DNA from 4 places in the Natronosporangium hydrolyticum genome. Region 1 is predicted to be linked to each of the others. Evidence: riboswitches for the same ligand, from Rfam matches in the RefSeq annotation. Region 1 holds a riboswitch; each other region holds the start of a gene.
The links. A riboswitch is a leader RNA that binds a small molecule or an ion and turns the genes downstream of it on or off. The one in region 1 is predicted to bind cobalamin.
Positions count from the first base shown of each region.

Region 1 (7,744 bases):
GGTACGAGGAGCCGACGAGCAGCCGGACGATGTGCGGCACGATGATCCCGACGAAGCCGATCAGCCCGGAGACCGAGACCGCCGCGGCGGTGCCGAGCGAGGCGGCGGCGAGCAGGATGTAGCGGGTGGCCTGCGGGTGCAGCCCGAGCCCGGCGGCCTCGTCGTCGCCGACCGACAGCACGTCGAGCTCCCGGCGCAGCAGCAGGATGACGATCGTCACCAGCACCGCGTACGGCAGCAGCAGCCGCACGTCGTGCCAGGTGGCGCCGGCGAGCCGGCCGAGCAGCCAGGAGTAGACCTCCCGGATCACGTCGATGTGGCGCTGCAACAGATAGGTCTGGAGCGCGGCGAGGAAGGCGGAGACGGCCACCCCGGCCAGGATCAGGGTCGCGGGTGACCGGTCCCGCCCTCCGGCCACCCCTAACAGGTAGGTCAACGCCACGGCGCCGAGCGCCCCGACGAAGGCCGCGAGCGGGACGGTGACCGGCAGATTGCCGGTGGTGGTGGCGCCGCGGAGGGCCACCACCATGGTGACGCCGAGGCCGGCGCCGGCGGCGACCCCGAGCAGGTACGGTTCGGCCAACGGGTTGCGGAACGCCCCCTGGTAGGCGCCGCCGGAGAGCGCCAGCATCGCTCCGACCAGCAGGCCGAGGACGACCCGGGGCATCCGGATCTGGGTGACGATGGCGGCTTCCCGCTCGTTGAGTCCAGACTCGACAGAGATGCCGGGGAGGGTGTTGAGCACTTCGAGCGCCACCCCCACCGGCGGTAGCCGGACGGCGCCGAAGGCGAGCCCGGCGACCGCCGCGACCAGCACGGCGGCGAGCCCGGCCAGGGTCCACCACAGCAGTCGCAGCGGTCGGTTGGGGGAAGCTGCCCCGGCCGTTGCCGGGGCAGCTTCGGGCGGCGGCACTACGGCACCTGGGTCACCGCGTCGACCACGGTCTCCAGCAGGTCCACGATCCGCGGCCCCCAGCGGGACGCGATGTCGCTGTCCAGTTCGACGATCTGCCCGGCCTGGACCGCCTCGATGTCTGCCCAACCATCCCGCTGCGTCACCACGTCCGCGTCCACTCCGTACGCGGTGTTCGCGAGGAAGATCAGGTCGGGGTTGGCGTCGACGATCGACTCCACCCCGAGTTGGGTCACCGCCGCCTCGTCGTCGGCTATGTTCTCCAGCTGAGCCATGCTGAGCAGCTCGCCTACCCAACTGTGCGAGGTGTAGGTGTACCGCTCGGAATCGATCTCGAAGTAATACGTCAGGGGCTCGTCGCGGGGCGGCACTTGAGACACCAGTTCAGCTAGGTCATCGGACATCCGGTCGACCAGCTCGGTCGCCTGGTCGATGTGGCCGGTGAGTAGTCCGACATCGGTGATCTGTTCAAAGATGCCCCCGATGGACTGTTCGTCGTCTGGGACGAGGTAGGTCGGGACCCCGATCGCATCCAGCCCGTCACTGAGCCCATCTGGGTCGTAGGAGATCAGGACGAGGTCAGGGTCGTAGGACGCGATCGCCTCGACATTGGGGGTAAATCCGGAGAGGTCCGTTGTGGGTGCTTCCGGGGGGTAGGTGGAAAACTCGTCGACCGCAACTACCTGATCGCCGGCGTCGATCGCGAACAGGATCTCGGTCACCGCAGGGGCGAGGGAGATGATACGGGTGGGTTGTTCGTCAAGCGTGAGGTCACCCAGAGTGATCGGGAAGTTCTCGTTCTCCGGGGGTGGGGAGTCGTCGGGTTCGGATTCAGCTCCACAGCCGGCTAGCAACAGCCCGGTCGTCGCAGAGAGCGCCAGTAGTGGCTTGAATCGCATCGTTCCTCCTGTCGGTCGAGGCAGGGCCTCTGTCGACGGGAGGCCGAGGTAGCGATCCGGCCCGTCGCGAGGCGCCCTTCCTCGAGAGCGCTGGTCCGCGGCCACTACCGCAGGCGACCTGGCTTCACCCTGACGGGCGTCACAGTTGCGGGACAGCGCCGGAGTCGCACCGGCTTCGCTGCGTAGCGGCCGCTCTGACCCTAGCCCAGCGCGCCAGGAGGACAAAAACGCGTGATCTTGAAAATAATGTATACTTTTTGCAAAGGTCCATACGTAAAAAGGATACTTTTTATGAAGGCTGGATCCATACAGCTCCAGTTGGCCGCTACCAACCCGTGGTGGCGCTCTGCGGGCTGGGTCGAGGGTGATCTACAGCTCCAAGAGGCTGCCACGGCGCCCTTCCGCTACCGGTCGGGCGCGTTGCGGGATCTGCAGGTTGGCGGGCTCTATCTGCTCCGTGGGCCGCGTCGTGCCGGGAAGAGTACTGAGATCAAGCATGCGATAGCGGATCTCATCGAGGCTGGAGTCGAGCCCCGACGGATCGTGCACGCGCCCGTGGACGGATGGCGGGCCAGCGACCTCCGTACCTTGATCACGAGCGCGGCGGACACCTTCTTGAGTGGGGTGATCGAGCCGAGGTACTGGTTCCTCGACGAGATCAGCAGCGTGTCGGGAGACTGGCCTAACGCCCTCAAGTACTTGCGGGACAACGATCCGACATTCGCCCGCGACACCGTCGTGCTGACCGGCTCTTCTGCCGCGCGACTGCACGAGGTCCGGAAGGCGTTGGCGGGTCGACGCGGTGAGGTGACTCGTACCGACCGGACGCTGTTGCCGATGCGATTCGGTGACTTCGTCGCGGCCGCTGGGGTGAGCCTTCCGGCGGTCACGGCACTGCCCGCGGCGGGGCTGCGGGACCCGATTGCTCGCGCCCAGGTCGACCAGTTGTTGCCTTTCTTGCCCGAATTGGTCCGGTTGTGGGAGAGCTATCTACGGGTCGGCGGGTTTCCCCAGGCGGTGCGTGCGTGGCGCCAGACCGGGGACGTTGCCGCTCCGCTCGTGGATGCGCTGTGGGACGTGGTGTACGGAGACGCGATCGAACGAGCCAGATTCTCCGCCCCGCAGGCAGCTCTCCTGCTGGACCGCCTCGCTCGTGGTATCGGGTCGCCCGTGAACGTGGCGGACCTGGCGCGGGACCTGGATTCAGCGCACGGCACCGTCAGACAACGGCTGGCCGATCTCGCAGAGAGCTTCTTGACCTGGCCGTGTCATCTTGAGCACCAGCTTGCGCCGAAGCTGTCGGCACAGTCGAAGTGGTACTTCGTCGATCCGCTCTTGGCGCGGCTGGCCGGCCTCCGGGGGTACGGCACCGAGCCGGACCATACGCAGCTCGCGGAGCAACAGGTCGGGTTGGCGCTGCTGCGCAGTGCCGATACTGCGGGGTTGGGTGACCCGGCCGACCACGACGCCGTGCTCTACCACCGCAGCAGCACCCGCACTGAGATCGATTTTGTGGGGAGGGGGCTGGGTGGGGTGGCGATCGAGAGTAAGTACGCCGACTCGGCGGTCGGGCGGGACGCCCAGACGCTCGCCGCCTCCCGGTGGTCGGGGGTGATCACCAGTCGGTCGGTGACCCGCTTCGGTGACGAGGTTGATGTCCTGCCGGCCCCCATGGTGGTGCTGTTGCTCGGCGGTTGATCCGCGGTCCGGTCGGCGGCAGCTGGCTGAACGGGTGACGCATACTCGTTATGCATACCGAGTATGCTTCCCTCGTTGTTGCCACACCACCGGGAAGGACCCTCATGACCGCCGTGATCGAGATACGCGGCCTGCAGAAGACCTATCGGCGCTGGCGAGGCTCAGCCCATCACGCCGTGGCCGGGTTCGACATGACCGTCGAGGCCGGTGAAGTCCACGGCTTCCTGGGGCCGAACGGCTCCGGCAAGACCACCACGCTGCGTACCCTGCTGGGCCTGATCGCCGCCGACGGCGGCGAACTGCGGCTGCTCGGCCGGCCAGTGCCGGGCGCGTTGCCCGAGGTGGCGCGAGAGGTCGGGGCGATCGTCGAGAGCCCGAACTTCTTCGGCAACTTCACCGCCCACGACACCCTCTCGTTGCTCGCCACCGCCGGCGACGTCCCGCAGTCGCGGGTGCCGGAGGTGGTGGAGCTGGTCGGGCTGACCGGCCGGGAAGGCGACCGGGTCAAGACCTACTCGCTCGGCATGAAGCAGCGGCTCGCCGTCGCCTCTGCGCTGCTCAAGCAGCCGAAGCTGCTGATCCTCGACGAGCCCGCGAACGGGCTCGACCCGGCCGGGATCCGGGAGATGCGCGACCTGCTGCGCAACCTCGCCGCCAACGGGATGACGGTGCTGCTCTCCAGCCACATCCTCGGCGAGGTGCAGCAGATCTGTGACTCGGTCACGATCATCGCCAACGGGCGGCGGGTCGCCGCCGGGCCGGTCTCGGACGTGCTGGCCGAGCACGCCACCGCCGAGGTACGCGTCCGCACCGAGTCGATCGAGCAGCACCAGGCAGCCGCCGACATTCTGCGGCAGGCCGGGGCGTCGGTCACCCTCGCCGCCGACCACCTGCTGGTGCACGCGGTCGAGCGGCCGGCCTGGATCACCCGCACGCTGGCCCTACACGAGGTGTACGTCGCCGAGTTGGCCCCGATCACCGTCGACCTGGAGTCGGTGTTCCTGGAGCTCACCGGGGTGGGCGCGGAGGGCCGGCCCCGAAACGTCGACCAGCCGGCGCCGGCCGTCGCGGTTGCCGCTACCACCGAAGGGGTGAACTGATGAGTCTGGTCCGAGCGGAGTTGCGACGACTCTTCAAACGGCGCCTCGCGCTCTGGATGCTGATCCTGGTGCTGGGGTTGTTCGCCACTGTGGCGGTGGTCATGGCCAGCACCCACTACTCGCCCGGGCCGGAGGCGCTGGCCCGCGCGCAGGCTTCTGCGGCGGAGGAGTTCGAGCAGCAGCAGGAGTGGATCGAGCGGGACATCGCCCAGTGCGAGGAGGCCGCCGAAGCAGGCGACGCAGGGCCGAGAAACTGGCCGGACGACTGCGAGCAGATTCACGATTGGTACGCCTCCGAGGAGCAGATGGTCGACTGGTTCATGCCGCCGACCTTCGAATTCCGGGAAGACTTCGGAAGCATGATCACGGTGTTCGCGGTGATGATGGCCATGTTTGCGTTCACCGTCGGTGCCTCCTTTGTGGGCGCGGAGTGGCGCACCGGGGGCATGATGAACCTGCTCCTCTGGCGGCCGCGCCGGCTCTCGGTGCTGGGCGGGAAGTTGGTGGCGCTGGGCGGCGTGCTGGCCGGGCTGACGGTTCTGCTTGGCGGGCTGTGGACCGGCGGGTTCTGGCTGATCGCGATGTTCCGCGGCGTCACCGACACCATGACCAGCGGCGCTTGGCAATCAGTGGGCCTGAGTGGTCTCCGCGCGTTGGCGCTGGTGCTCGTCGCCGGCGTGATCGGGTTCAGCCTGGCCTCACTGGGGCGGCACACCGCGGCGGCGTTGGGGACCGCGACCGCGGCGGTGGTGGTCGGGATCGCCGGCGTCAGCATGGTCGCAGGTGTGGTGTTGGAGCTGCAGTTCTGGCAGCGGTGGATGTGGACGACCTATCTCCAGGCGTGGCTTGACGGATCGGTGCTGATCACCGACTGGGGCGGCGGCTGCGTCGGGTTCGACGACGATGGCTCCTGCGTCCAACCCACGCTCGAGATCGGCTGGCAGCTCTCCGGGCTCGGGATCGCGGTCGTGGTAGCGCTGGTGCTGGGCGCCGCGCTGTGGCGGATGCGGCGCCGCGACGTAACCTGAGTGGTATGACCGCCACCGTCCCCTCCCGGCCTGAGCTGGGTGAGTCCGAGCTTGGTGAGCAGGCACGGGCGATCCTCGCCTTCGAACGGAGATGGTGGCGGCATGCCGGCGCCAAGGAGCAGGCGATCCGCGACACTTTCGGGCTCTCCGCCACCCGTTACTACCAACTGCTCAACCGGCTGCTGGACGAGCCGGCCGCGCTGGCCCACGATCCGGTGCTGGTGGGTCGGCTCCGGCGGCTACGTTCTTCCCGCACCCGAGCCCGCACGCGGTAGGTTTCACCCATGCGGGTGTGGGTGCCATACGAAGACCTGGTCGAGCAGCTGCCGGAGCCGCTGCGCGTGGACGTGTACGACGGGACGGGCGAGCCGCCGCCGACCGCGGACGAGGTGTCGCTCTACGTCGCCCCGTACACCTTCGAGCAGGGTCCGCTGGAGCTGATCGGGCAGCTGCCCAAGTTGCGGGTGGTGCAGACCCTCACCGCCGGGTACGAGCACGTCCTGCCGTACCTGCCGGAGGGGGTGGCGCTGTGCAACGCGGGCCGGCTGCACGACGCCAGCACCGCGGAGCTGGCGGTGACGCTGATGCTGGCGTCGCTGCGGGGGGTGCCGGATTTCGTACGCGGGCAGGACGCCGGCCAGTGGCGGCACGAGCGGCGGCGGTCGTTGGCGGATCGGACCGTGCTCATCGTCGGGTACGGCGGCATCGGCTCGGCGGTGGAGCGGCGGCTCGACGGGTTCGAGGTGCAGGTGACCCGGGTGGCGCGGCGGGAGCGTAAGGGAGTGGCCGAGTTCTCGGCGTTGCCGGAGCTGCTGCCGCAGGCCGATGTCGTGGTGATCTGTGTGCCGTTGACCGAGCAGACCCGGGGCATAGTCGACGCTGAGTTTCTGCGGCTGATGCCGGATGGTGCGCTGCTGGTGAATGTGGCTCGGGGCGGGGTGGTCGACACCGACGCGCTGGTGGCTGAGGTCGGCGCCGGCCGACTGACGGCGGCGCTCGACGTCACCGACCCGGAGCCGCTACCGGCCGGTCATCCGCTGTGGACCGCTCCTGGGGTGCTGCTCAGCCCGCACGTCGGCGGCAACTCGACGGCGTTCGAGCCGCGCGCGCGGGAGCTGATCCGGGGCCAGTTGGAGCGGTACGCCCGCGGCGAGCGGCTCTTGCACAAGGTGGTGCCCGCCGGCGTTGAGCCGGATCTGGACTGAACCGGCGGGTTGCGCCGCTCCGGTTGATGATCTTGGTGGTGAGGGCCGGCCAAGACCGTAGCGAATCGCCTACGAGACCTGCGAGCACAAACGGAGCAGAGCCAGGTTGGCCCGACCTGCTTCCCGGCGGCGAAACGACCAGCTGCCAACACCAGATCGGCTCGCCACACTCCGGCTTGGTGGGTTGAGTGGCGCCTGATTTGCCAGCTATGACACGTTTTGTCACCCTAGTGGATCACCACTCAGCCCACCAAGGGGGCCGGCGCGGCGAGCCGGAGCGCGCCACCGACACTGCTCCGTTTGTGCTCGCAGCTCTCGTAGGCCACGTAACGGGGCCCTGACCCCTCCCGTTCTTAAGCCAAGATCCATCCGGCCACCGCCGGGGCCATCGCCGCAGCCGCAGCCGCAGCCGCAGCCGCAGCCGCAGCCGCAGCCGCATCCGGAGCGGCAGCCGGGGCCGCAGCCGGTACGGGGCCGGCGGCACCCGGTTAGCTGGCGCGGGAGTGCTGGTCGGCGTAGGCGGCCAGGTGCGCGACCTGGGCCGGGTCCAGCGACGCCCGGACTCGTTGCCGGGCGGTCTCGACGTGCTCGGCGGTGACCGTCGAGGCGGTCATCGACTCGCGCATCGCAGAGAGACCGGCCTCCCGGATCAGCGCAGCGCAGTCGGCGGCGGAGAAGCCGTCGAGCTGGTCGGCCAGGTCGGCGAGGTCGACATCGTCGGCGAGCGGGACGTCCCGGGACGCTGCCCGCAGGATCTCGGTGCGGGCCTCGGCGTCCGGCGGTGGCACGTAGACCAGCCGCTCCAACCGGCCCGGGCGCAGCAGCGCGGGGTCGACCAGGTCCGGTCGGTTGGTGGCGCCGATTACCACTACGTTGCGCAGCGCCTCGACGCCGTCGAGTT
Region 1 is NZ_CP070499.1:312,960-320,703, forward strand. Features, by position in the region: gene JQS43_RS01525 (FecCD family ABC transporter permease) at 1-856, opposite strand, end outside; gene JQS43_RS01530 (ABC transporter substrate-binding protein) at 913-1,812, opposite strand; cobalamin riboswitch at 1,904-2,054, opposite strand; gene JQS43_RS01535 (ATP-binding protein) at 2,104-3,510, shown strand; gene JQS43_RS01540 (ATP-binding cassette domain-containing protein) at 3,615-4,610, shown strand; gene JQS43_RS01545 (ABC transporter permease subunit) at 4,610-5,638, shown strand; gene JQS43_RS26230 (DUF3263 domain-containing protein) at 5,548-5,913, shown strand; gene JQS43_RS01555 (2-hydroxyacid dehydrogenase) at 5,923-6,843, shown strand; gene JQS43_RS01560 (AAA family ATPase) at 7,332-7,744, opposite strand, start outside.

Region 2 (7,744 bases), 2.1 Mb from region 1:
GGGGCTACTGGCCCTGCTCGCGATCCGGTACCTGGTCGACCAGATCGTGGTCGGGGTGGTGCTGATCGTCTTCGCGCTCGGGTTGACTGGGTTCCTCTTCGAACAGTTGATGGCGCGCGACCCGAGCCGCTACAACCAGCCGGACCGCGTGCCGACCTGGGAGGTGCCGGGGCTGTCGGAGATTCCGCTGCTAGGGCCGGTGCTCTTCCGCGGCAACATCTTCGTCTACCTGGCGCTGGCGCTGGTGGTGCTGCTCTACTTCGGACTGTTCCGGACCCGTTGGGGGCTGCGTACCCGGGCGGTGGGGGAGCACCCAGCCGCGGCCGACACCGTCGGCGTCCGGGTGAACCTGCTGCGCTACCGCAACATGTTGCTGGCCGGGGCGGTCGCCGGGGTGGGCGGGGCCTACTTCACGCTGCTCGCCACCACCAACTTCAACAAGGGCATGACCTCCGGGCTGGGCTTCATCGCCCTGGCCGCGATGATCTTCGGCCGGTGGCACCCGGTCGGGGTGCTGCTCGCCGCGCTCTTCTTCGGCTTCAGTCGCTCGTTGTCGGTCTATCTGGGGACGATCGGCAGCCCGATCCCGAGCCAGTTCCTCAACATGCTGCCCTACATCGCCACCATCATCGCGGTAGCCGGCCTGGTGGGCCACGTCCGGCCGCCGGCCGCCGGCGGTCAACCCTACGTCAAAGGTTGAGGCAATCGGCGTGGACCGCAAGGCCCAGAACGAGTCCGGTTCCCGCTGCTCGTCAACCCAGTGGTCGGCGGCTTCAGCCGCGGGTCCGGTAGGGCCCCGTTGCGTGGCCTACGAGAGCTGCGAGCACAAACGGAGCAGTTGATCACCCGGCGCCGGCCGGGCACCGACCGAGGAGCCAGGTCCGTGCGCCTAGCTCGACGCGGCCCAGTCATCTACCACGCTGCTGGTTGTTCGCTCGCTCTCGTCGCTTGGTGGGTTGAGTGGTGCCAGAATTGCCGGGACTATGGGGATTGACGGGCAGCACGGCTCACCACTCAACCCACCAAGCTGGCCGGTGACCGCTGACCCCACGGAGGTGCGGTTGGGGCGGCGCGGGGGCCTGGCGGCGCGGTGGGTGGCTAGATGGCGCGGTGCGGGGGCCAGGCGCGGTGCGGTGGACAGATGGCGCCAACCGGCGCTGCTCCGTTTGTGCTAGCAGCTCTCGTAGGCAACAACCGGAGGCCCCACCCATTCGTTCACCCGCCAAGATCATCAAGCGGAGTGGCGTGAGCTGCCCAACCTTGACCCAGCTAGCTGGGCCCCGATCACCCTCGTTCGATGAACTCGGCGCGATCGTTGACGTGTGGGAACGGCTCCGCCGGCTCGGGTACGCCGAGGAACTCGCAGAGCCGCGGCCAGCCCTCGCCGGGCTTGTATACCAGCAGCCGCTCGGCCGGCACCTCCGCTTGCACCTGCTGGTTGTGCCGCAGGTACGCGGCGATGGCGTGCTCGCGGTCCTCGGGGCGGCCATCGAAGCAGCGCTCGACCAGCACGCGTCGCCGCATCGCCAACCAGCCCTCACCCAGGTGGTCCCGGACGCCGTCCAGCCAGCCCTGGTAGATGGTGGACCGGAAGCTGTCGTACCACTTCTCCGGATCCCGTACCGTCAGCAGCACCTTGGCCTGCGGGTAGGCGGCGGCGAGCTCCCGCCAGAAGACCGAACCGGGCCAGTCCATGGTCGCGGTGTAGCGGTGGTAGATGCGTTCCCAGTCGAAGTCCGGGTCGTCGAGGGCCTCGGTGAACAGCGCCGCCTGCGCCGGCTCGGCGATCACCTCCAGCATGTGGTGGCAGGAGTAGCCGAGCTGCTCCAGCGCGGCGCGCATGGAGGCGGTTCCGGTGCGGCCCCAGCCGGCACCGATGATCTGAAGGGGCATGTGATCATCTTGCCACGGCGGCGGCCCTCATAGGTCAACCCGGCAGCACCCCGGGCTGCGGCAGGATCAACGGGGTGCCGGCGAGCGGGTCCGGGATCACCGTGCAGGTGACCGAGAAGACCTCTTTGATCAGCTCGGCGGTGACGATCTCGGCGGGCGCGCCCTCGGCGGTGATCTGCCCGTCCCGCATCGCGATCAAATGGTGGGTGTAGCGGCAGGCCATGTTGATGTCGTGCAGCACCAGCACAATGGTCCGGCCCAGCCGCCGGTTCAGCGCCACCAGCAGCTCCAACACCTCGATCTGGTGCGCCAGATCCAGGTAGGTGGTGGGCTCGTCGAGCAGCATGATCTCTGGGTCCTGCGCCAGCGCCAGCGCGATCCACACCCGTTGCCGCTGCCCGCCGGAGAGTTCGTCGATCGGTTGCTCGGAGAGCTGGGCGACCCCGGTTGCCTGCATCGCCGCCGCCACCGCCTGGTCGTCGGCGGTGCTCCACTGCCGGAACCAGCGCTGATGCGGATGCCGGCCCCGGCCGATCAGATCGGCGACGGTGATGCCGTCCGGGGCGATCGGCTGCTGCGGCAGCAGGCCGAGCTGCCGGGCCAGGGTCCGGGCGGGCAGTGTGGAGAGATCCGCGCCGTCGAGCAGCACCCGGCCCGACTGTGGTCGCAGCAGCCGGGCGAGGCCACGCAGCAGGGTGGACTTGCCGCAGCCGTTGGCGCCGACGACGGTGGTGATGCGGCCCTGCGGCAGCGTCACCGAAACGCCGTCGACGACCAGTTTGTCCCGATAACCGAGGCTGAGCTGGTCGGCGGCGAGGCTGGGGACGGGGTGTGACGGGGAGGCGGTGTGCGGCGGGGAGATGGTCATCCGGCGTGTCCTATTCGGTTGGCCCGGGCGAGCAGGTAGAGCAGCATCGGTGCGCCGAGGATCGCGGTGAGCACCCCGACCGGCAGCTCGGTGGGGCTGAACAGCAGTCGGGCGGCCAGGTCCGCGCTGACCACGATCAGCGCGCCGACCGCGGCCGACGCCGCCAGCCCGGTCTGCCGTTCGGCCAGGATCCGTCGGGTGATCTGGGGCGCCACCAGCGCCACGAAGCCGATCGGGCCGGCCGCCGCGGTCGCCATGGCGGCCAGCACGACCGCCACCAGCAACAGCGGGGTCCGACCGCCACCGGCCCGGCCGGAGAGCGTCTGCGCCAGATCGTCCCCGAGCTCGAGCAACCGCAGCTGCCGGGCGAGGATGAGCAGCGTCGGCACCACTACGGCGAGGGTCAGCCCGATGACGGTGACGTGCAGCGTGGTCCGGTTGGCGAGGCTGCCGGTGAGCCAGGCGGCCGCGACCAACGCCCGGTAGATGTCGGCCCGGATCAGCAGCAACGAGATCCCCGATCCGAGCATCGCCGCGACGCCGATGCCGACCAGCACCAGCCGGAAACCATTGAGCCCCCGCTTGTACGCGATGGCGAGGATGAGCGCCGCGGTGAGCAGCGCCCCGGCCAGCGCCCCGACGACGGTCATGAGCCCGCTGCCGCCGAGCACCGTGAGCACGATCAGCGCACCCAGCGCCGCGCCCGAGTTGATGCCGATCACATCGGGGCTGACCAGCGGGTTGCCGGCGATCCGTTGCAGGATCGCGCCGGAGAGGGCGAACGCGGCGCCGACCCCGAGGCCGGTGAGCGCCCGCGGCAACCGGTCGCCGATCACCACGTCCCGTTCGATCAGGGTCCCGCCACCGCCGAGGATGGATACCGCGTCGGTGAAGCTGATCGGGTACTCGCCCAGCGTCAGCGAGCAGGCCGCGATCAACGCGGCCAGGGTCCACGCGGTCGTGCCGAGCAGCAGGGAGCTGCGGCTCAGCCGGAGCGCGACGCCGCCGCGGGGGGAGCGGAGCAGCACCGCGTCCCGGGTCGGTCTGCTCACAGCTGCGGCACCTTCCGGTTGCGGACCAAGTAGAGGAAGAACGGCGCCCCGGCCAGCGCGGTGATGATGCCGACCTGCAGCTGCTGCGGCGCCACCAGCACCCGGCCGAGCACGTCTGCCAGCAGCAGCACGATCGGACCCAGCAGCACACACCACGGCAGTAGCCAGCGGTAGTCCGGTCCGGTGATCATCCGGGCGATATGCGGAATCACCAGTCCGACGAACCCGACCGGCCCGGCGACCGCGGTGGCCGCCCCGGCCAGCAGCACCACCGACAACGCCCCCACCGCTCGTACGGCCATCAGCTTGGTGCCGAGGCTGCTCGCCATGTCGTCGCCGAGCGCGATCGCGTTCAGTGCGCGGCTGATCACCACAGCGGCGACCGCACCGGCCACGATGAACGGGGTGACGATCACCAGGTCGGTACCGCCGGCGCGGGTGAGTGAGCCGACCACCCAGAACCGGAAGTCGTCCAGCGTCGAGGCGTCGAGCAGCGTGATCGCGGTGGTCACGGCCCCGACCAGGGCGGTGAACGCCGCCCCGGCGAGGGCGAGCTTCACCGGGGTGGCGCCACCGTGGCCGAGCGAACCGAGGAAGTAGACGAAGACCGCCGCGACCGCCGCGCCGACGAAGGCGAACCAGATGTAGCCGCTGACCGTGGCGACCCCCAGCAACGCCATCGCCAGCACGACCGCCAGCGCCGAGCCGGCGTTGACCCCCAGGATGCCGGGGCCGGCCAGGGGATTGCGGGTCAGCCCTTGCATCACCGCGCCGGCGATCCCCAGCGCCGCACCGACGAGCAGTCCGGTGACCGTGCGGGGGATCCGGACGTGCCGGACCACCCGGTCGAGGTCGCTCTCAGCGGGCCCGTCGAGGGCGGCGATCACGTCGGCGAACCCCACCGAGAAGTTGCCGACCAGGACGGAGAGGACGCTGACGACCCCGAGGACCAGGGCGGCGACCACCAACCCGGCGCCCCGGCCGAGGCCGCCGCGCAGCAGTACGCGCGGTGCCTGGGCCGGTCGGCGGGGCGGTGGTGGCTGTTGCGGCGCGGTGGTCTCGTCCCGACGAGCCACCGTGGCCTCTGCCACGCGCTGCTGCCCTACTGCTCGGTGAACAGCTCTGGGTGGAGCAGGGCGGCCACCTGTTCGATGCTGTGCGCTGCCCGGACGCCGGCGGACCGGTTGGCGAAAAGGAACGGGTGGACGTTGCCCTCGGCGACCGCGGTCACCCCGGCGAGCGCCGGGTTTTCCATGAGCTTGGCGACGTCCGGCTCCGCGTCGGCGTCGGTCAAGCTGGCGTCGCAGCATGCGCTGGTCAGGATCACATCCGGGTCGCGCTTGATGATTTCTTCGATGTCGATGTTGTTGTTGCGCAGCTCGGTCAGGTCCGCGAACGCGTTCTCGCCGCCGGCGTGTTCGATGATCTGGGTCCCGAAGTCGATCCCGCCGGCCACCCGGAAACCGCCGTCGTCCTGCGGCGAGATGATCGCGACCGTGGGCCGGGGGGCGTCCGCGACCCGCTCCTCGACCGCAGCCACCCGCGCTTCCAGTTCGGCGATGACCTCCTCGGCCCGGTCGGTCACCTCGAAGAGGGTCCCCAGGTCGTGCAGGTCGTCGTAGATCGTCGCCACTCGTACCGTGGCCGGGTCGATCGCCTCGTCGGCGAGCCCGTCTTCGCTGGGGCACAACGGGCTCAGGATCCAACTCTGGATGCCCAGCTCAGCCAGCCGGCCCCGGGTGCCGAAGCTGTTTGGATTGTCTTCGGCGAAGACGCCGTTGAAGCCGGAGAGTACGAAGTCCGGCTCGGTCGCCAGTAGCCCGTCGCGGCTGGGCAGCGAGGGCACATAGTCCGCGGCGGCCTGCGCGTCGGTGTACTCCGGCAGCACCTCGGAGTCGAGGAAGGCGGTCTGGACCAGCCGGTCGCTGATGCCTAGCGCATGGGCGACCTCAATGGCCGGCTGGTATGCCGCGTAGACTCGCTCCGGCGGGCCGTCGACCGCGACCTCGATGCCGCAGTTTTCGAGCAGGACGCGCGCTTCGCCGTCGGTGCCGTCGGCCTCGGCCGCCGAGCAGCCGGTGAGCAGCAGCGCTGCCGCACCCGATAAGGCCGCGCCAGCGCGCAGGGGCCGAGCAGCAAAAGGTTGCAGGGTGCCGATACGGGAGGCCATAAGCCCGCCTTTCCAGGTCCTCGTGGAACGGGTGCTAGCGTGCCGTGGCCGGTCTCCTGGCTAACGGGACCACCTGTGACACCCCTGCCTTCCCAGGACCGCTGGTCCCAGTGGCTCCACCCGCGAGGGCGGAACGGACGTGTCACGTCCCGATCACAGTGGCGAGGGCCGCGCCGGTTTCTTCACCGAACTTCCCGAGCACCACGGCCCGCGAACCATATCAAGGACTCGCCCGTCAGTCGACGCCGAGGAGTGTCACCGCGATGACTGTGCTGATCGCGATGCATGTGCTGATGTTGAGCCCGACCCGCCGGTGTGCGAGCGTGTATCCGCAGACGACGGCCGAGCCTCGCCGGCCAACCGGGATGAGAGGGACCTGTCACCATGAAAGGGTCAGAAGTCGGATCGGCTGGTCGCCCTAGCGTCGTCAACGACAACGGCGCCTGGTGCTGGTTCCAGGACGAGCGGGCGCTCGTCGACGCGGCGACGCAGACCCTGGTCGTCGGTTCGATCGCGGTCGGGGACGGGCCGGGCGGCGAGGCCCGTTCGGGCAACGTCGAGTTGGCCGTGGTTGACCTGCGGACGGGCACCAGCACCATCGTGGTGCTGCATGAGCGGCTGGAGGCCGACGACCACAACGTGCCGGCGCTGTGGCGGCGCAGCGACGGCCGCTGGCTGGCGGTGTATGCCCGGCACAAGACCGACGACCTGACCCGGTGGCGGATCAGCGAGCCCGGCGACCCGACCCGGTGGGGCCCGGAACGCAGCTTCGACTGGAGCGAGTTGACCGGCGGCCGCGGCGTCACCTACTCGAACCTGCATGCGCTGGACGGTCGGCTCTACTGTTTCGTGCGCGCCGTCAACGACGACCCGTGTGCGCTGGTATCCGACGATGAGGGTGCCACCTGGACCTACGCGGGGAAGCTCTTCACCCGGCCGAAGGTCGGTTACGTCAACGGTTACACCCGTTACGTCTCCGACGGCGCCCGGATCGACCTGGTCACCACCGATCACCACCCGCGTGATTTCGATAACTGTGTATATCACGGTTACGTTGCGGGTGGCGCGCTCTACCGCAGCGACGGCAGCGTGGTCGACGAGACGGCGCTGACCGGTGACGCCCCGTCGCAGGAGAAGCTCACCACCGTGCTGGCGGGCAGCTCGCAATGGGGTGGTGAGTGGATGACCCACTGCTGGACCACCGACATCCGGCGCTCGGCCGACGGCACGGTCGCCGCGGTGCTGACCGCCCGGGCCGGCGCCGCGCCGGCTTCGGCGGAGGCCGGGCTCGACAGCTGGCGTCCGGTGCCGGACCTGCGGTTCTTCTACGCCCGGATGTCGCCGAGCGGCGAGTGGGAGGTCCACCAGCTCGCCCACGCCGGCCCCGGGCTGCTGCCGCACGAACAGGACTACACCGGTCTGGCGGCGATCGACCCGTACGACCTGGGCTCGCTCTACGTCTCCACGCCGGTCGATCCGCGCGACGGCAGTGTCATGCCGCACTACGAAATTTTCCACGCCTACACTTCGGACGGCGGGGCGACCTGGCGGTGGCGGCCGATCACTGAAAAGTCCGATGTTGACAATCTGCGGCCGATCGTGGCGCCGGGCGACCCTGGGCGGGTCCCGCTGCTCTGGTTCCGCGGCGCAATGACCGCCTCCCAGCACTACCGCTGCGAGGTCGTCCTGCTCGACACGCCGCGCGACCGGCGCGACTGAGTCGACCTAAACCGCAACGGCTCCCGACCTCGCTCAGCTGGG
Region 2 is NZ_CP070499.1:2,432,423-2,440,166, forward strand. Features, by position in the region: gene JQS43_RS10755 (ABC transporter permease) at 1-700, shown strand, start outside; gene JQS43_RS10760 (sulfotransferase family protein) at 1,285-1,893, opposite strand; gene JQS43_RS10765 (ABC transporter ATP-binding protein) at 1,928-2,761, opposite strand; gene JQS43_RS10770 (FecCD family ABC transporter permease) at 2,758-3,813, opposite strand; gene JQS43_RS10775 (FecCD family ABC transporter permease) at 3,810-4,904, opposite strand; gene JQS43_RS10780 (ABC transporter substrate-binding protein) at 4,916-5,983, opposite strand; cobalamin riboswitch at 6,013-6,204, opposite strand; gene JQS43_RS10785 (BNR-4 repeat-containing protein) at 6,368-7,702, shown strand.
Region 2: linked by a shared signal. The riboswitch ahead of JQS43_RS10780 (ABC transporter substrate-binding protein) and the one ahead of JQS43_RS01530 (ABC transporter substrate-binding protein) in region 1 are both predicted to bind cobalamin.

Region 3 (7,744 bases), 1.3 Mb from region 1:
TGGGTTGGGGTGACCAGCCACAGATCCGGCTGGAGGTCGCCGTTTGCCGCCCGAGTCTGCGGGTACGCCGGATGGGGGCCATGCGCCTCCGCTAGCGACACCGAGGTCTCCAACGCGGTGAGGTAGATCTCCTCCTGCACCCGGGTCGAGAGCTGCGCCGCCGCTGCCGAGTCGAACGGCAGCCGCAACGTGAAGAACGCGTCCTGCAACCCCATCAGGCCGAGTCCGACCGGCCGCCACCGCGGGTTCGAGGCCGCCGCCTGCTCGGACGGGTAGTAGTTGATGTCGATCACCCGGTCCAGGAACACCACCGCGGTCCGCACCGTCGCCCGCAGCTTCTCCCAGTCGACCCCGTCGGCGGTGACGTGGGCGCCCAGATTGATCGAGCCGAGGTTACAGACCGCGGTCTCGCGGTCGGAGTTGACCTGCAGGATCTCGGTACACAGGTTCGAGAGGTGGATAGTGTCGCCGGTGGAACCAGTCTGATTGGACAGCCGGTTCGACGGGTCTTTGAAGGTCATCCAGCCGTTTCCGGTCTGGGCCAACGTCCGCATCATCCGCCCGAACAGATCCCGCGCCCGGACCGTACGCACCGCGCTCTTCTCCGCGACCCGGTACGCGTCATCGAACTCCTCACCCCACAGATCCGGCAGCTCCGGCGCGTCGGATGGGTCGATCAGCGACCACTGTTCATCGGCCTCGACCCGACGCATGAACTCATCCGGGATCCAGTTGGCCAGGTTGAGGTTATGGGTACGCCGGGCGTCCTCCCCGGTGTTGTCCCGCAGCTCCAGAAACTCCTCGATGTCCGGATGCCACGGCTCCAGGTAGACGCAGGCGGCGCCCTTGCGCCGGCCACCCTGGTTTACCGCTGCCACGCTGGCGTCCAGCGTCTTCAGGAACGGGACGATACCGTTCGAGGCGCCGTTGGTCCCCCGGATCAGGGCGCCCCGGCCCCGCACCCGCGACCAGGCGATGCCGATCCCGCCGGCGAACTTCGACAACCGCGCGACCTGCTGGTAACGATCGTAGATCGAATCCAGCTCGTCGCGCGGGGAATCAACCAGGAAACACGAGGACATCTGGGTATGCCGGGTCCCGGAGTTGAACAACGTCGGCGAACTCGGCAGGTACGCCAATGAGGACATCAGCCGGTAGAAGCCGATCGCCTCATCGGGGCGGGTCGACAATCCGCAGGCCACCCGCAGCAGCCAGTACTGCGGAGTCTCCACCACCAGCCGCGACCGCGGATGCCGCAGCAGATACCGGTCCGCCACCGTTCGTAGCCCGAAGTATTCGAACCGTAGATCCCCCGCGGGGTCTATCGCGTCGTCGAGCATATCGGCGTGCCGCGCCACGAACGCCGCCGTATCGTCGCCGATCAGCCCCTCGGCATGGCCGGTGGCGATGGAGTCGCTAAAGCTGCCGATCTCCTGCCCCCGGACCTCCTCGGCGACCTGGGCCGCCAGCAGCCGCGCCGCCAGCCGCGAATACTGCGGCTCCTCGCCGATCAACCCGGCCGCCGTCTGGATCGCCAATCTGTCCCGCTCGGCGATGCCCGCGCCAGCAGGGAGGCCGCTGATCGTCTTGGTGGCGACCCGTTGGGCGTCCACGTCGTCCAGATCGCCCACCCACCGTTGCCACTCACGGACCATCGCCTCGACATCCGCTACCTCATCGGATGTCGCTCTCGCCTGGGTCACCGTCACCCGCTCCTCCTCGTCTACCTCGGCCGATGGCCGTCGAACGCGCAGGAGGACGCCGCCGGCCGCGCTGCCGCTGGGCCCGGCTTGCTGGCGTCGGCCGTCCCGCGCGGCCTCCGACCGCCGCACACGGACTCGCGTACGGCGCACTGGCAGGTCTTCGGACTCGTGGGCGCGCTGCTCGCTCCTACTAGCCGTCGCTTCCCAGGTCGTCGAACCCAGTGCGTCGATGACGGCGGTCGTTCCCACTCACCGCTGCGGGGCAGTCCCGGACTCCCACCGGGTTCCCTCTTACCTCGACCCTCCCGCGGAGACGGCCGAACCAGCTGCGGCCAACACAATATATGGGGATCATGCCCCACGTCCACCACCAGATGATGTGTCGTCGTGTGGTCACCACCACGGTCGGCGTACCCCCGCGGAACCCGGGCCGGCGGCCGTGGTGCGTAGCCGTCGGCACCCGTGGGTCAGTAGACTCTCGGACTCTCGCAGTTCGCGTACCACTCGCACCGAGGTTGCCAAGGAGGTGGCTCACCATGCCGCGACCGCGGGCCGCAGCTGACACTCCCCGGGTCACCACCCGGAGCGCCCGCTTCCAGCAGTGGGAGGCGCTGCTGACCAACCGGGGCAAGCGGCAACGCAGCGGCGCGTTCCTGGTCCAGGGGGTACGGCCGATCACCATGGCGCTCCAGCACGGGTGGCAGATCCGCGAACTGCTGTACAACGCCGATGTCCGCCTGTCGGCCTGGGCACACGACACCCGCGCGACGGTGTCCGCGACCACAGTGGCGGTCGCCGGCGAGCTGATGCTCGAGCTGGGCGGCAAGACCGACGCCGCGCCCGAGTTGCTCGCGGTGGTGGCGCTGCCCGACGACGACCTCGCCCGCATCCCGACCAGCTCGGAGATGCTGGTGGTGCTGTTTGACCGGCCCACCAGTCCGGGCAACATCGGGGCGGTGATCCGAACCGCGGACGCGTTCGGCGCCAGCGGTGTCATCATCACCGGCCACGCCGCCGATGTCTACGACCCCCAGTCGGTCCGGGCCAGCACCGGATCGCTCTTCGCCGTGCCGGCGGTCCGGGTGGCCTCCCCCCGCCTGGTGCACGAATGGGTCGCGGCGATCCGCGCCGACGGCGTCGACCTGCGACTGGTCGGGACGGACGAGCACGGTGAGCTGCCGGCCGCCCGGTACGACTTCACCCGGCCGACCATGGTGCTGGTCGGCAATGAGACGACCGGGCTCAGCGCCGGCTGGCGGGAGGCCTGCGACATCTCGCTCCGGATCCCGATGGTCGGCGCCGCCAGTTCACTCAACGCCGCCACCGCGGCCTCGGTCATGCTCTACGAAGCCGCGCGACAGCGGTCACCGCAGTAGCCGCCCCGGGCACTGCCGGCCAGACCTGCTACCCAGTCGCCGGCGAAACCGTGTAGCGGGCGGCGATCGCGGCGGCCCGGTCCCGCAGCTCGGAGCGCAACCATTGTGGGGTCAGGGCCTCCGCGCCCGTGGCGAGCTGCCACAGCGCCCATCGCGCGTGTCGGGCGTCCTGGAAGGTCACTTCCAGCCGCAGCCAGCCATCTGGGTCGGTCGCCTCGGCGGCGACGGTTAGCGCGGTGGCGACCAGCTCCGCTCGCCGTGCCGGATCCAGCCGCACCAGCACAGCGACCTGGTCACCGCCGGCCCGAAACCGGGTGCTGCGTTCTCGCCATATCTGATCAAGTTCGACCCGGTCCGGCCGCTGGGCGGGTTCGGAGAGCGCCGTTGCGGAGAAGATTCGCGACAACCGGTAGGTACGGTCCGCGCCGGCTCTCGTGGCCAACAGGTAGCCGTGGCCGCGTACGGTGACCAGGCCCACCGGGTCCACCGTACGCCACTGTGGAGTTTTGCCGGCGGCCGCGTAGTGGATGCGTAGCTTGTGCCCGGCGAGCACTGCCCGACGGACCTCGACCATGGCGGTGTCGGGCACCTCCTCCGGGTCCAGCCGGCGGGAGAGGAGGTCGGTCTCCGGGTCGATGAGCAATCGTTCGGCGGCGCCGGCCGCGGCGGTTCGATACGTTTCGGGCAGCGCGTCGACCACCTTGAGCATGGCCGAAGCGAGCGCCGAGCCCAGACCGAACGCCTGCGCGCCGCGGCGCGCCCCGGCGACCAGCAGCGCGAGCGCCTCCTCCTCGGTCAGGCCGGTGAGGTCGGTCCGAAAGTCGGGCAACAGCGCGAATCCGCCACGCCGGCCGCGTTCGGCATAGACCGGGACGCCGGCGGCGGAGAGCGCCTCGATGTCCCGCGACACGGTGCGGGTGGAGACCTCCAGCTCCCGGGCGAGCGCCGTCGCGGTCAGCCGACCGCGCTGGCGCAGCAGCAACACTATCGACACCAACCGATCGGCTCGCACCGCGAAATTGTATCGGGATACACGACAGGAGGTGTCGTGATTTGTTGGCAGGCTTACCGCCATGACGACAAAGATGGCAGCCACCGAGCCGGTAGACGGACGTAATGGCAACGAATCGAAGGAAGCTGACCTGACGGTGGCGCGGACGGCGGTCAACCCGTGGCCGTGGTCGAAGGAGCTGGGTTACCACCAGGGCGAGCTCGTCGCCGGGCACACCCGCACCCTCTACTGCGCCGGGCAGACCGCCATGAGCGGCGACGGCGAGCCACAGCACGCCGGTGACCTGGCGGCGCAGTTGGCGCTGACCCTCGACAACCTGGAGGCGGTGCTCGACGAAGCCGGGATGTCCCTCGCCAACCTCGTCCGGCTCAACGTCTACACCACCGACGTCGACCTGCTCTTCCAGCACTACGGCGTGCTGGCGGGGCGGTTGGGCGCCGCCGGGGTGGCACCCGCCACCACGATGCTCGGGGTGAACCGGTTGGCGATCCCCACCCTGCTGGTCGAGGTGGAGGGCACCGCGGTCGCCTGACGCCGCCTCGCGGCCGCACCCACCTGCGGCAGGCCCGGCCGGGGCAGGGTCGAGCAGCTGCGCCCGTGTGACGCAGGCTGGCGCCCTTCCCGGCCGGCGCCGCGCCCACTACGGTGACCAGATGTCCGATCTCGTGTACCCACCGGTCATCGCGCTGGCTCGAACCATGTTCCGGCTCCTGGACCTACGCATCACCATCGAGGGCGCGGAGCACATCCCGGCCACCGGCGGGGCCGTGCTGGCCAGCAACCACGTCAGCTACCTTGACTTCATCTTCTGCGGGTTGGCGGCTCGGCCGTCCCGGCGGCTGGTGCGCTTCATGGCCAAGCAGGAGATCTTCGCGCACCGGATCGGCGGGCCGCTGATGCGCGGGATGCATCACATTCCGGTCGACCGGGAGGCGGGGCTCAGCTCCTACCGGGCGGCGTTGGCGGCGCTCACCGCCGGGGAGGTGGTGGGTGTGTTCCCGGAGGCCACGATCAGCCAGTCGTTCACGGTAAAGGAGCACAAGAGCGGCGCCAGCCGGATGGCAGCGTCGGCCGGGGTGCCGCTGGTGCCGATGGCGGTGTGGGGCACGCAGCGGCTGTGGACCAAGGGGCGGCCACGGACCCTCACCCGCCGGCATACGCCGATCTCGATCGTGGTCGGTGAACCGCTGCGCCCGGCTCGACGGGACAACCAGACCGAGGTCGGCGCGGAGTTGCATAACCGGATGTCGGCGCTGCTGGACCGGGCCCAACGCGACTACCCGGACTCACCGGCCGGCCCCGACGACCGCTGGTGGCTGCCCGCGCATCTAGGCGGGACTGCGCCTGCCCCATCGGAGCTGGCCGGTGAGGAAGAAGGGGCTTGACCAGGCCGGGAAACTACGGGACCGTAGGTTACGGTACCGTAGCTAGAAACCGGCGCGGAAGGAAACCATGTGACGATGACTGAACCCACCGACACCATCGCGTTGCTGCACGAGCTTGAGCCGGTCGTGGAGACCAACCTCAACCGGCACCTGTCGACAGCCAAAGAGTGGTTCCCTCACGAGTACGTGCCGTGGAGCCAGGGGACCGACTTCGATGGCGTACTCGGTGGGCAGGCGTGGGATCCGAGCCAGTCCACGCTGCCAGAGGTCGCCCGTACCTCGTTGATCGTCAACCTGCTGACCGAGGACAACCTGCCCAGCTACCACCATGAGATCGCCACCATCTTCGGTCGCGACGGGGCGTGGGGCACCTGGGTGCACCGGTGGACCGCCGAGGAGGGCAGGCACGGGATCGCCATCCGCGACTACCTGCACGCCACCCGGGCGGTGGACCCGGTCGCGCTGGAGCAGGCCCGGATGGCGCACATGGCGGAGGGTTTCGCCAACGACAACGGCGGCGTCATCGAATCGGTGGCGTACGTGTCCTTCCAGGAGCTGGCGACCCGAGTGGCGCACCGCAACACCGGTCGGATCAGCGGCGACCCGATCTGTGACCAGATGCTGGCGAAGATCGCCGCCGACGAGAACCTGCACATGCTGTTCTACCGCAATCTGCTGGGCGCGGCGTTCGACCTGGCCCCCAACGCCGCGATGCAGGCGGTCAACCAGGTGGTGGCCGGGTTCCAGATGCCCGGCCACACGATCGAGAACTTCGGCCGCAAATCGGCCCAGATCGCCATGGCCGGGATCTACGACCTGCGCCTACACCATGACGAGGTGGTCACGCCGATCCTGCGGCAACTGAGAATCTTCGAACGCGACGGGCTGTCCGCGGCCGGGGAGAAGGCCCGGGAAGAGCTGGCGGACTTCGTCGCCCAACTCGACCAGACCGCTGACCGGTTCGTGGAACGCCGGGAGACCACCCGTGCCCGCAACGCCGCCCGCGGCACCGCCACGCCGGCCCTCTGACCGACCGCACCTCGTCGACCCCGGCGGCGGGCGCCTTTCAATCGTCGAGATTGGCGCCGAGTTCGCAGAGCTTGGCTTCCGTCCCTAGCGCGTCAAGCTGGGCTCTGAGGTCGGCGACGCGCTGCTCGGCCTGGCTGATGAGCTGGTCGGCGAGGCGACCCCAGTCGTCGTACCCAGGATCGGGCGGGAGGTCGGCGAACAGGTCGGCGATCTCCCGCACGGTCAGTCCGACGCGCTTCGCGAGCTTGGCGACCTGGATGCGGCAGGCCGCAGACTCATCGAACCGGCGCTGGTTGCCGTTGGTGCGCACCGCGTTGACTACGCCGTGCTTCTCGTAGAACCGCACCGCAGACGGCGCGACACCGCTCTCGGTAGCGACCTCGCCGACCGTGAACCCCTCGACGGTGGTCACGGCCCCGTACGCCGGTGGTGATGTGGTAAGCGCCATAGATCGTTACGCTACGCCAGCGCCGCCTTGACTTCAACATAGGTTCAACCTTCAGCGTGGGGGCATGCCCCGCATGGACCCGCGCGAAAGGAACCTATGACAACGCGATCCGACACCCCGGCCGTACAGACCCGCGGACTGGTCAAGAGATTCGGTGAGACGACCGCCGTCGACGGCGTCGACCTCACCATCTCCCGCGGCGGGATCTACGGGGTCCTCGGCCCCAACGGCGCCGGAAAGACCACCGCGATCCGGATGTTGGCCACCCTGCTGCGGCCCGACGGCGGCGAGGCCAGCGTCCTGGGTCACGACGTCTACACCGAGTCCAAGACCATCCGCGACAAGATCGCGCTGACCGGCCAGTTCGCCTCGCTGGATGAGGACCTGACCGGCATCGAGAACCTCATCCTGCTGGGGCGCCTGCTCGGCCACCGCCCCAAAGCGGCCCGCTCGCGAGGGCTGGAGCTGCTGGATGCCTTCGGACTGACCGACGCCGCGAGCCGCCAGGTGAAGAAGTACTCCGGGGGCATGCGCCGCCGCCTCGACATCGCCGGCTCGCTGATCGTGACCCCCGAACTGATGTTTCTGGACGAGCCGACCACCGGCATCGACCCGCGCAGCCGGAACCAGGTCTGGGACATCATCCGCACGCTGGTCGACGGCGGCACCACGATCCTGCTGACCACCCAGTACCTCGAAGAGGCCGACCAGTTGGCCAATCGGATCGCCGTCATCGACCACGGCAAGGTCATCGCCGAGGGCACTCCTGGTCAGCTGAAGGCCCAGGTCGG
Region 3 is NZ_CP070499.1:4,736,923-4,744,666, forward strand. Features, by position in the region: gene JQS43_RS21190 (ribonucleoside-diphosphate reductase subunit alpha) at 1-1,832, opposite strand, end outside; cobalamin riboswitch at 1,839-2,045, opposite strand; gene JQS43_RS21195 (TrmH family RNA methyltransferase) at 2,240-3,079, shown strand; gene JQS43_RS21200 (helix-turn-helix transcriptional regulator) at 3,108-4,091, opposite strand; gene JQS43_RS21205 (RidA family protein) at 4,153-4,623, shown strand; gene JQS43_RS21210 (lysophospholipid acyltransferase family protein) at 4,745-5,476, shown strand; gene JQS43_RS21215 (acyl-ACP desaturase) at 5,552-6,505, shown strand; gene JQS43_RS21220 (MerR family transcriptional regulator) at 6,543-6,917, opposite strand; gene JQS43_RS21225 (ATP-binding cassette domain-containing protein) at 7,050-7,744, shown strand, end outside.
Region 3: linked by a shared signal. The riboswitch ahead of JQS43_RS21190 (ribonucleoside-diphosphate reductase subunit alpha) and the one ahead of JQS43_RS01530 (ABC transporter substrate-binding protein) in region 1 are both predicted to bind cobalamin.

Region 4 (7,744 bases), 1.3 Mb from region 1:
CCGACGATCGGGAAGCTCTCCTCGATGTACCTCTACGCCTGGAAGTCCGGGCTGAAGACCACTTATTATCTGCGTTCCCGGCCCGCGACCCGGATCCAGCAGGCCACGGTCTCCGTCGAGCCGGTGGCAGCGAATGGGCCGGCGGATGCGACGGACGCGGAAGCCTGCTCCCTGGAGAACCCCGAGACCTGTGAGGCGTGCCAGTGACCACGATCCCGGAACCTCGTACCGCCGACCGGCAGCTGCTCCTCGATCCGGGGATGGACCTGACTCTGCGTCCGATGCGGTATCCGCACTTCTTCGACCGGTTCAAGGACGCGATCAAGAACACCTGGACCGTCGAGGAGGTCGATCTGCACTCCGACCTCGCCGACCTGGCGAAGCTGTCGCCGGCTGAGCGGCATCTGGTGAGCAGGCTGGTGGCGTTCTTCGCCACCGGCGACACCATCGTGGCGAACAACCTGGTGCTGAACCTGTATCAGCACATCAACTCGCCGGAAGGGCGGCTGTACCTCTCCCGGCAGCTGTTCGAGGAGGCGGTGCATGTCCAGTTCTATCTAAACCTCCTCGACACCTATGTCCCCAATGAGCAGGAGCGCTTCGAGGCGTTCGCGGCGGTGGAGAACATTCCGTCGATCGCGCGCAAGGCAGAGTTCTGTTTTAAGTGGATCGACTCGGTCTTCGAGCTTCGAGAGTTGCGGACCCGAGAAGATCGACGAGCGTTCCTGCTGAACCTGATCTGCTTCGCGGCCTGTATCGAAGGGCTCTTCTTCTATGGGGCCTTCGCCTACGTCTATTTCCTTCGCTCCCGGGGCATGCTGCACGGTCTGGCGTCCGGCACCAACTGGGTCTTCCGCGACGAGTCGATGCACATGGCCTTCGCCTTCGACGTGGTCGACACGGTACGGGCCGAGGAGCCGGACCTGTTCGACGACGAGCTGCGCCGCCGGGTGACCGAGATGCTGTCCGAGGCGGTGGAGTGCGAGGTCCAGTTCGCGGCGGACCTGCTCGAACAGGGAGTCTCCGGGCTGTCGTTGGCCGACATGCGGGAGTATCTCCAGCACGTGGCCGACCGGCGGTTGGCCGCCCTCGGCATCGAGCCGGTCTACGGCAGTGGAAACCCATTCGCCTTCATGGAGCTGCAGGACGTTCAGGAACTGTCCAACTTCTTCGAACGTCGGGTCTCGGCCTACCAGGTGGGCGTCACCGGGTCGGTCAGCTTCGACGACGATTTCTAGCCCGCAGAAGGCCAGGTCACAGCCGCCCCGGGCGCTCAGGACCCCCGGGGCGGCGCCCGGGGCGTTGTAGGATGGCTGACAGTGCTGGTTCGCCCCGGCTGTGACAGCGGGGCGTCGTAAGAGGGAACCCGGTGCAAATCCGGGACTGCCCCGCAGCGGTGAGCGGGAACGACCGCCGTCAGACGCACTGGGCCCCTGGGTCTGGGAAGCGACGGCCAGTAGGCGACCATCAGTGGTCACGCCCGCGAGTCCGAAGACCTGCCCGCACCGCGTGCACCAACCGGTGTGCGCCGCCGACGGCCTCTCGGGACGGCCAGGGCGGAAGCGCTGGTACCTCGCCGTACCCTCCTTCCCCCTCGCCTTCGTGAGGGTCCGCCGGGCACTTCGAGGGAAGGAACGGCTGTGAGCAACCCATTCGGCCAGAGCACCGTGCTCGGCTATCCGCGGATCGGCCCGAACCGCGAGCTGAAGCAGGCGGTCGAGGCATACTGGGCGGGCAGCATCGACGCCGACGCCTTGGAAAGGACAGGCGCGTCGCTGCGCGCCGACGTGTGGCAGGCGTTGGCCGCCGCTGGACTCGATTCGATCCCGTCGAACACATTCTCCTACTACGACCACATGCTCGACACCGCCGTCGCGGTCGGGGCGATCCCGGAACGCTTCCGCCGACTGGGCTTGTCCGACCTGGACACCTACTTTGCGATGGCCCGGGGCGTCGACGCCGAGCCGGCGTTGGAACTCACCAAGTGGTTCGCTACCAACTATCACTATCTGGTCCCGGAGATCGGCCCGGAGACGGTCTTCACCCCCGACCCCGCCAAAGCGCTGCGCGAGTACGCCGAAGCGGCCGCGCTGGAGATCCCGACCCGGCCGGCGCTGATCGGTCCGGCTACCTTCCTGCTCCTGGCCAAGCCGGCGGTGCCCGGGTCCAACCCGTTCGACCGGCTCGACGACCTGGTCGAGGTGTACGCAGAGATCCTGGCAGCGCTCGCCGACGCGGGCGTGGCGTGGGTGCAGCTCGACGAGCCGGGATACGTCGCCGACCGCAGCGCTGCCGAGATCGTGGCGCTGCACCGGGCTTACACCAGGCTCGCGGGTCTGTCCCGACGGCCGAAGATCTTCGTCGCGACCTACTTCGGGCAGCTCGACGATGCCCTACCGGCGTTGCTCGACACCTCGATCGAGGCGCTGGGCCTGGATCTGATCGCCGGGCGAGCCACAGTGGACCAACTCGCCGCCGCGGCACCCCGCCCGGGTACGACGATCGTGGCTGGCCTGGTCGACGGGCACAACGTGTGGCGTACCGACCTGCGGGCGGCGGCGGCGACCGCGGCCACGGTCGCCGCGATCGCCGACCAGGTCGCGGTCTCGACCTCGTGTTCGCTGCTGCACGTACCGGTGGATGTCTCGGCGGAGCAGGGCCTCGACCCGCAGCTGCGGGAGCGGTTGGCGTTCGCCCGGCAGAAGGTCGACGAGGTGGTGCAGCTCGGCCAAGCCCTGGCCGAGGGCGTGGGGCAGCTGCCGGCTCCGCTGCCACCGTCACCCGAGCAGTGGCGCAACGACGGGGTACGGGCCCGGCTGGCCACGCTGCAGCCGGCGGATCGGCAGCGCGGTGCCTACGCCGACCGGGCCGCAGCTCAGCAGGCGCGACTGCAGCTACCGCCGCTACCCACCACCACCATCGGCTCGTTCCCGCAGACGCCGGAGCTGCGGAAGGCTCGGGCTGCCCACCGGGCCGGCAAACTTGACGACGCCAGCTACGCCGAGCGGATGCGGGCCGAGATCGAGCAGGTGATCCGGCTGCAGGAGCGCCTGGGCCTGGATGTCCTGGTGCACGGCGAGCCGGAGCGCAACGACATGGTGCAGTACTTCGGCGAGCAGTTGGCCGGGTTCGCCGCTACCGAGCATGGCTGGGTGCAGTCGTACGGGTCGCGCTGTGTCCGGCCGCCGATCATCTACGGCGATGTGGCCCGGCCGGCGCCGATGACCGTCGAGTGGTCCAGCTTCGCCCAGTCGCTCACTGATCGGCCGGTCAAGGGCATGCTCACCGGGCCGGTCACGATCCTGGCCTGGTCGTTCGTGCGGACCGACCAGCCCCTCGCGGAGACCGCCGACCAGGTGGCGCTGGCGTTGCGGGACGAGTGCCGGGACCTTGCGGCGGCCGGCATCACGGTGATCCAGGTGGACGAGCCTGCGCTACGGGAGCTGCTACCGTTGCGCAGGTCTTCCCAGCCGGCGTACGTAGACTGGGCGGTATCGGCGTTCCGGTTGGCGACCAGCGGCGTCGATGACTCCGCCCAGATCCACACCCATCTGTGCTATTCGGAGTTCGGTGAGGTGATCCACGCGATCGACGCGCTGGACGCCGATGTCACCAGCATCGAGGCTTCCCGCTCGAAGATGGAGGTTCTCGACGATCTGGCGGCGATCGGGTACGCGCGGGGAGTCGGCCCCGGGGTGTGGGATATCCACTCCCCGAGGGTGCCCCCGCAGCAGGAGTTCGAGGCGGCGCTGCGGCTGGCGGTGGCGGCGGTTCCGGCGTCGCGGCTGTGGGTGAATCCTGACTGCGGGTTGAAGACTCGTCGCTACCCGGAGGTCGAAGCGTCGCTGCGGCGCCTGACCGCTGCCGCGGCTGCGGTGCGGAGCTAGGCGGCGACCTACAGCCGGGGCTGGCTCGCGATGTGTGCGTCGAGCATGCTCGCGAGCCTGCCCGCGGCCTCCCGTGCCTCAAGGTGGAGCCGGGCAACGTTCAACGTGCTGTCACCGAGCACCGCCAGCAGCGCCCGGTCGTTGATCGCGTAGACCGCGAAGTAGCCACGGTGGCTGCGAACGGTGGACTCCCGGAACGGGCCGTGCCGGAGCGCCAGGGCGGTCTGCCGTCCCAGGCCGAAGGTGGCGGCGGCGAGGGCGGCGAGATCGTGCGGTTCGGTGCCGTCGGCCAGGTCATGGAGGAGGAGCAGGCCGTCGACGCCGGTGATGACCGAGCCGACCACGCCATTGACCGCCTGCCGAAGCGCCGCGAGCTCGGTGTGCGGGCCGTTGGCGGCGGATGCCGCATCGTGGTGACCGGGCACGGTCGCCCTCCCTAAACCTCGATCGAGGCTTCGATCTGTCGTAGCAGGTGTCGGGCCAGCCCCAGGTTGGCGCGGGTGCGGTGTAGCGCGAGGTAGAGGAAGAGGCCGGACCCGCTGCGGGCGGAGAGTGGCCGGATCAGGTGGTACTGGGTGTCCAAAGTAATCAGAATGTCTTCGATGCCGTCGGACATCCGCAACATCTCAAGGGCCCGGATCTTCGCGCGGACGACATCGGTGTTGCCGGCGGCTGCTACCGACAGGTCCAGTTCGGCGGACCCACCGGCGACCCCCAGGGTCATGCCGCTGGTGTAGTCCACAATGGCAGCGCCGATGGCGCCCTCGATGCTCATCGCGTCCTTGAGGGCTGAGTCGATCGTAGTCATGCCAACACCCCTAGTCGTAACGCTGTGGTGGCTCGCCACAGCTCTCGGTGGCACGCCGTCGCCTGGTGCCCCGTGCACCTCGAAGGTTAGCGAGCCAACCGGGCTGCGGCATAGGCCGAGCATCGCGTTGCGTCGAGCCGATCGGGCGAGTCTCGGTTACTCCGCCGGGTTGGCCGGCTGCAGCCTGACGTGCCCCCGACGTGCCCCCCGCTAGTTGACCATGGGGTTTGGGGCAGAAATCAGCCCCGACCATGTACCTAGGTCCATGATCAACGCTGGGGGGAGAAGGTGCGGAGGCGCAGGCTGTTGCTGACCACGAAGACGCTGGAGAACGCCATCGCGGCGCCGGCGATCATCGGGTTGAGCAGGCCGAAGGCGGCCAGCGGGATGGCCGCGGTGTTGTAGGCGAACGCCCAGAAGAGGTTGCCCTTGATGGTGCCGAGGGTGCGGCGGGAGAGCCGGATGGCGTCGGCGGCGGCGCGGAGATCGCCGCGGACCAACGTCAAATCGGCGGCTTCGATCGCGACATCGGTGCCGGTGCCCATCGCCAGCCCGAGGTCGGCCTGGGCCAACGCCGGGGCGTCGTTGATCCCGTCGCCGACCATGGCGACGACCTTCCCCTCGGCCTGCAGCCGCCGGACCACGTCGGCCTTGTCGGTCGGCAGCACTTCGGCGATCACCTGCTCGATCCCCACCTCGGCGGCGATCTGCGTGGCCACGGTCTGGTTGTCGCCGGTGAGCAGCACCGGGGTGAGACCGAGCCGCCGGAGTTGGCTGACCGCCTCGGCGCTGGTGGGTTTGAGCTGGTCGGCGACGATCAGCAGACCCCGGGCGTGGCCGCCCCACCCGGCCACCACCACGGTCTTGCCCTCCGCCTGCGCCGCCTGCTTGGCGCGGCGTAGTTCGGCGTCGAGCGGGTGGGCTTCGTCGGCCAGGAGGGTGTCCCGGCCGACCAGCACGGGGGTTCCGTCGACCACGCCGCGTACCCCGTTGCCTTCGATGTTCTGGAACGACTCCGGGGTCGGCAGTGGACCGACCGCCGCGGCGGCGGCCTGCGCGACCGCCCGGGCGATCGGGTGTTCGGAGGCGGCCTCCAGCGCCCCGGCCAGCCGCAGCAGGTCGGTGCGGGAGGTGCCCTGGGCCGGGACCGCGTCGACCAGCGTCATCGCGCCGGTGGTGACCGTGCCGGTCTTGTCCAGCACCACCGTGTCGATCCGGCGGGTGGACTCCAGCACCTCCGGCCCTTTGATCAGGATGCCCAGTTGGGCGCCGCGGCCGGTGCCGACCAGCAGCGCGGTCGGGGTGGCGAGGCCGAGCGCGCACGGGCAGGCGATGATCAGGACGGCGACGGCGGCGGTGAACGCGGCGCTGATCGGGAAGCCGGCCCCGAGCCAGGCGCCCAACGCGGCGACCGCGATCGCGATGGCGATCGGCACGAAGACCGCCGAGATCCGGTCGGCTAGCCGCTGCACCTCGGCCTTGCCGGACTGCGCCTGCTCGACCAGCGTGGCCATCTGCGCCAGTTGCGTGTCGGCGCCGACCCGGGTGGCCCGGACCACCAGCCGGCCGCCGGCGTTGACGGTCGCCCCGGTGACCGGGTCGCCTTCGCCCACCTCGACCGGCACCGACTCGCCGGTGAGCATCGAGGTGTCGACCGCCGAGGTGCCGGAGACGATCACGCCGTCGGTGGCGATCTTCTCGCCGGGGCGGACGACGAAGGCGTCGCCGACCGCGAGCTCCGCCACGTCGACCCGGTGTTCGACGCCGTCCCGCAGCACCGCGACCTCTTTGGCGCCGAGCTCCAGCAGGGCCCGAAGGGCGGCGCCGGCCTGCCGTTTCGAACGCTTCTCGAAGTAGCGGCCGGCGAGGACGAACGCGATCACCCCGGCGGCGACCTCCAGGTAGATGTGGCCGAGGCCGTCGCTGCGGGAGATAGTCAGCGAGAACGGGTGGACGACACCGGGTTCGCCGGCGGTTCCGAAGAACAGCGCGACGATCGACCAGAGCAGCGCGGCGGTGGTGCCGACCGAGATGAGTGTGTCCATGGTGGCGGCGCCGTGCCGGAGGTTCGCCCAGGCAGCGCGGTGGAATGGCCAACCGGCCCAGACCACGACCGGGGCGGCGAGTACTAGGGAGGCGAACCCCCAGTAGTCGAACTGGAACGCCGGCACCATCGCCATGGCGATCACCGGCACCGCCAGCGCGGCGGCCCAGGTGAGGCGGTACCGGAGCGTCCGCAGCTCGGCCTCTTCGGCCGACTCGCCGCCGCCTGCCGCAGCGCCGTCGCTGGTTTCGGCGCCGGTCCGGGGCGGGGGAGGCAGCGTGGCGGTGTAGCCGAGCTGCTCGACCACCGAGATCAGCTGCTGCGGGTCCAGGTCGGCCGGCCCGGTGACGCTCGCCTTCTCGGTGGCGTAGTTGACGCTGGCGCGTACCCCGTCGAGCTTGTTGAGTTTCTTCTCGATCCGCATGGCGCACGAGGCGCAGGTCATGCCGCCGACCCGCAGGTCGACGTGGGCGTTGCCCGGGTCGGCGCCGGGGCTGCGTTCGGTCGCAGGGCTGCTCATCGGTGGCTCCTCTGGCTGACGCGGCGGGTCACGGGGCGTCGACGACGAAGTGGGCGGTGTGGACCTCACCGTCGACCTGGAAGTCGAGGTAGAGCAGGTACCGGCCGGGGGTGGGCGCGGTCGCCTCGAAGACGATCTCTGGTCCGCCGGTGTGATCGTGGTCGGATGTGTGACCGCCGGCCGCGGTGTGGTCGTCGTGGTGCGGGTGGACGTGTAGGTAGCCGAGGTCGCCCTGGCGTAGCGCGACCAGGTGGCCGTAGGCCCCCAGGTACGGCTCAAGGTCGGTGACCGGGGCGCCGTCGCGGGTCACCGTCGCGGTGAGCGTGGCCGGGCCGCCGGCGGTGAGGGCACCGTCGAGGTCGATCTCGAAGCCTCCGACGGTGTCGGTGGCTGCTTCGCCGGCAGCTGGGTCGGGGGTCACCTCGCCGGCGACCTGCAGGGTGCTGGAGAGAGTCAGGTTCTCGCCGGTGGCGGCGGGCACGAAG
Region 4 is NZ_CP070499.1:4,728,767-4,736,510, reverse strand. Features, by position in the region: gene JQS43_RS21190 (ribonucleoside-diphosphate reductase subunit alpha) at 1-207, shown strand, start outside; gene JQS43_RS21185 (ribonucleotide-diphosphate reductase subunit beta) at 261-1,238, shown strand; cobalamin riboswitch at 1,307-1,518, shown strand; gene metE (5-methyltetrahydropteroyltriglutamate--homocysteine S-methyltransferase) at 1,641-3,887, shown strand; gene JQS43_RS21175 (roadblock/LC7 domain-containing protein) at 3,896-4,312, opposite strand; gene JQS43_RS21170 (hypothetical protein) at 4,324-4,695, opposite strand; gene JQS43_RS21165 (heavy metal translocating P-type ATPase) at 4,965-7,259, opposite strand; gene JQS43_RS21160 (hypothetical protein) at 7,288-7,744, opposite strand, start outside.
Region 4: linked by a shared signal. The riboswitch ahead of metE (5-methyltetrahydropteroyltriglutamate--homocysteine S-methyltransferase) and the one ahead of JQS43_RS01530 (ABC transporter substrate-binding protein) in region 1 are both predicted to bind cobalamin.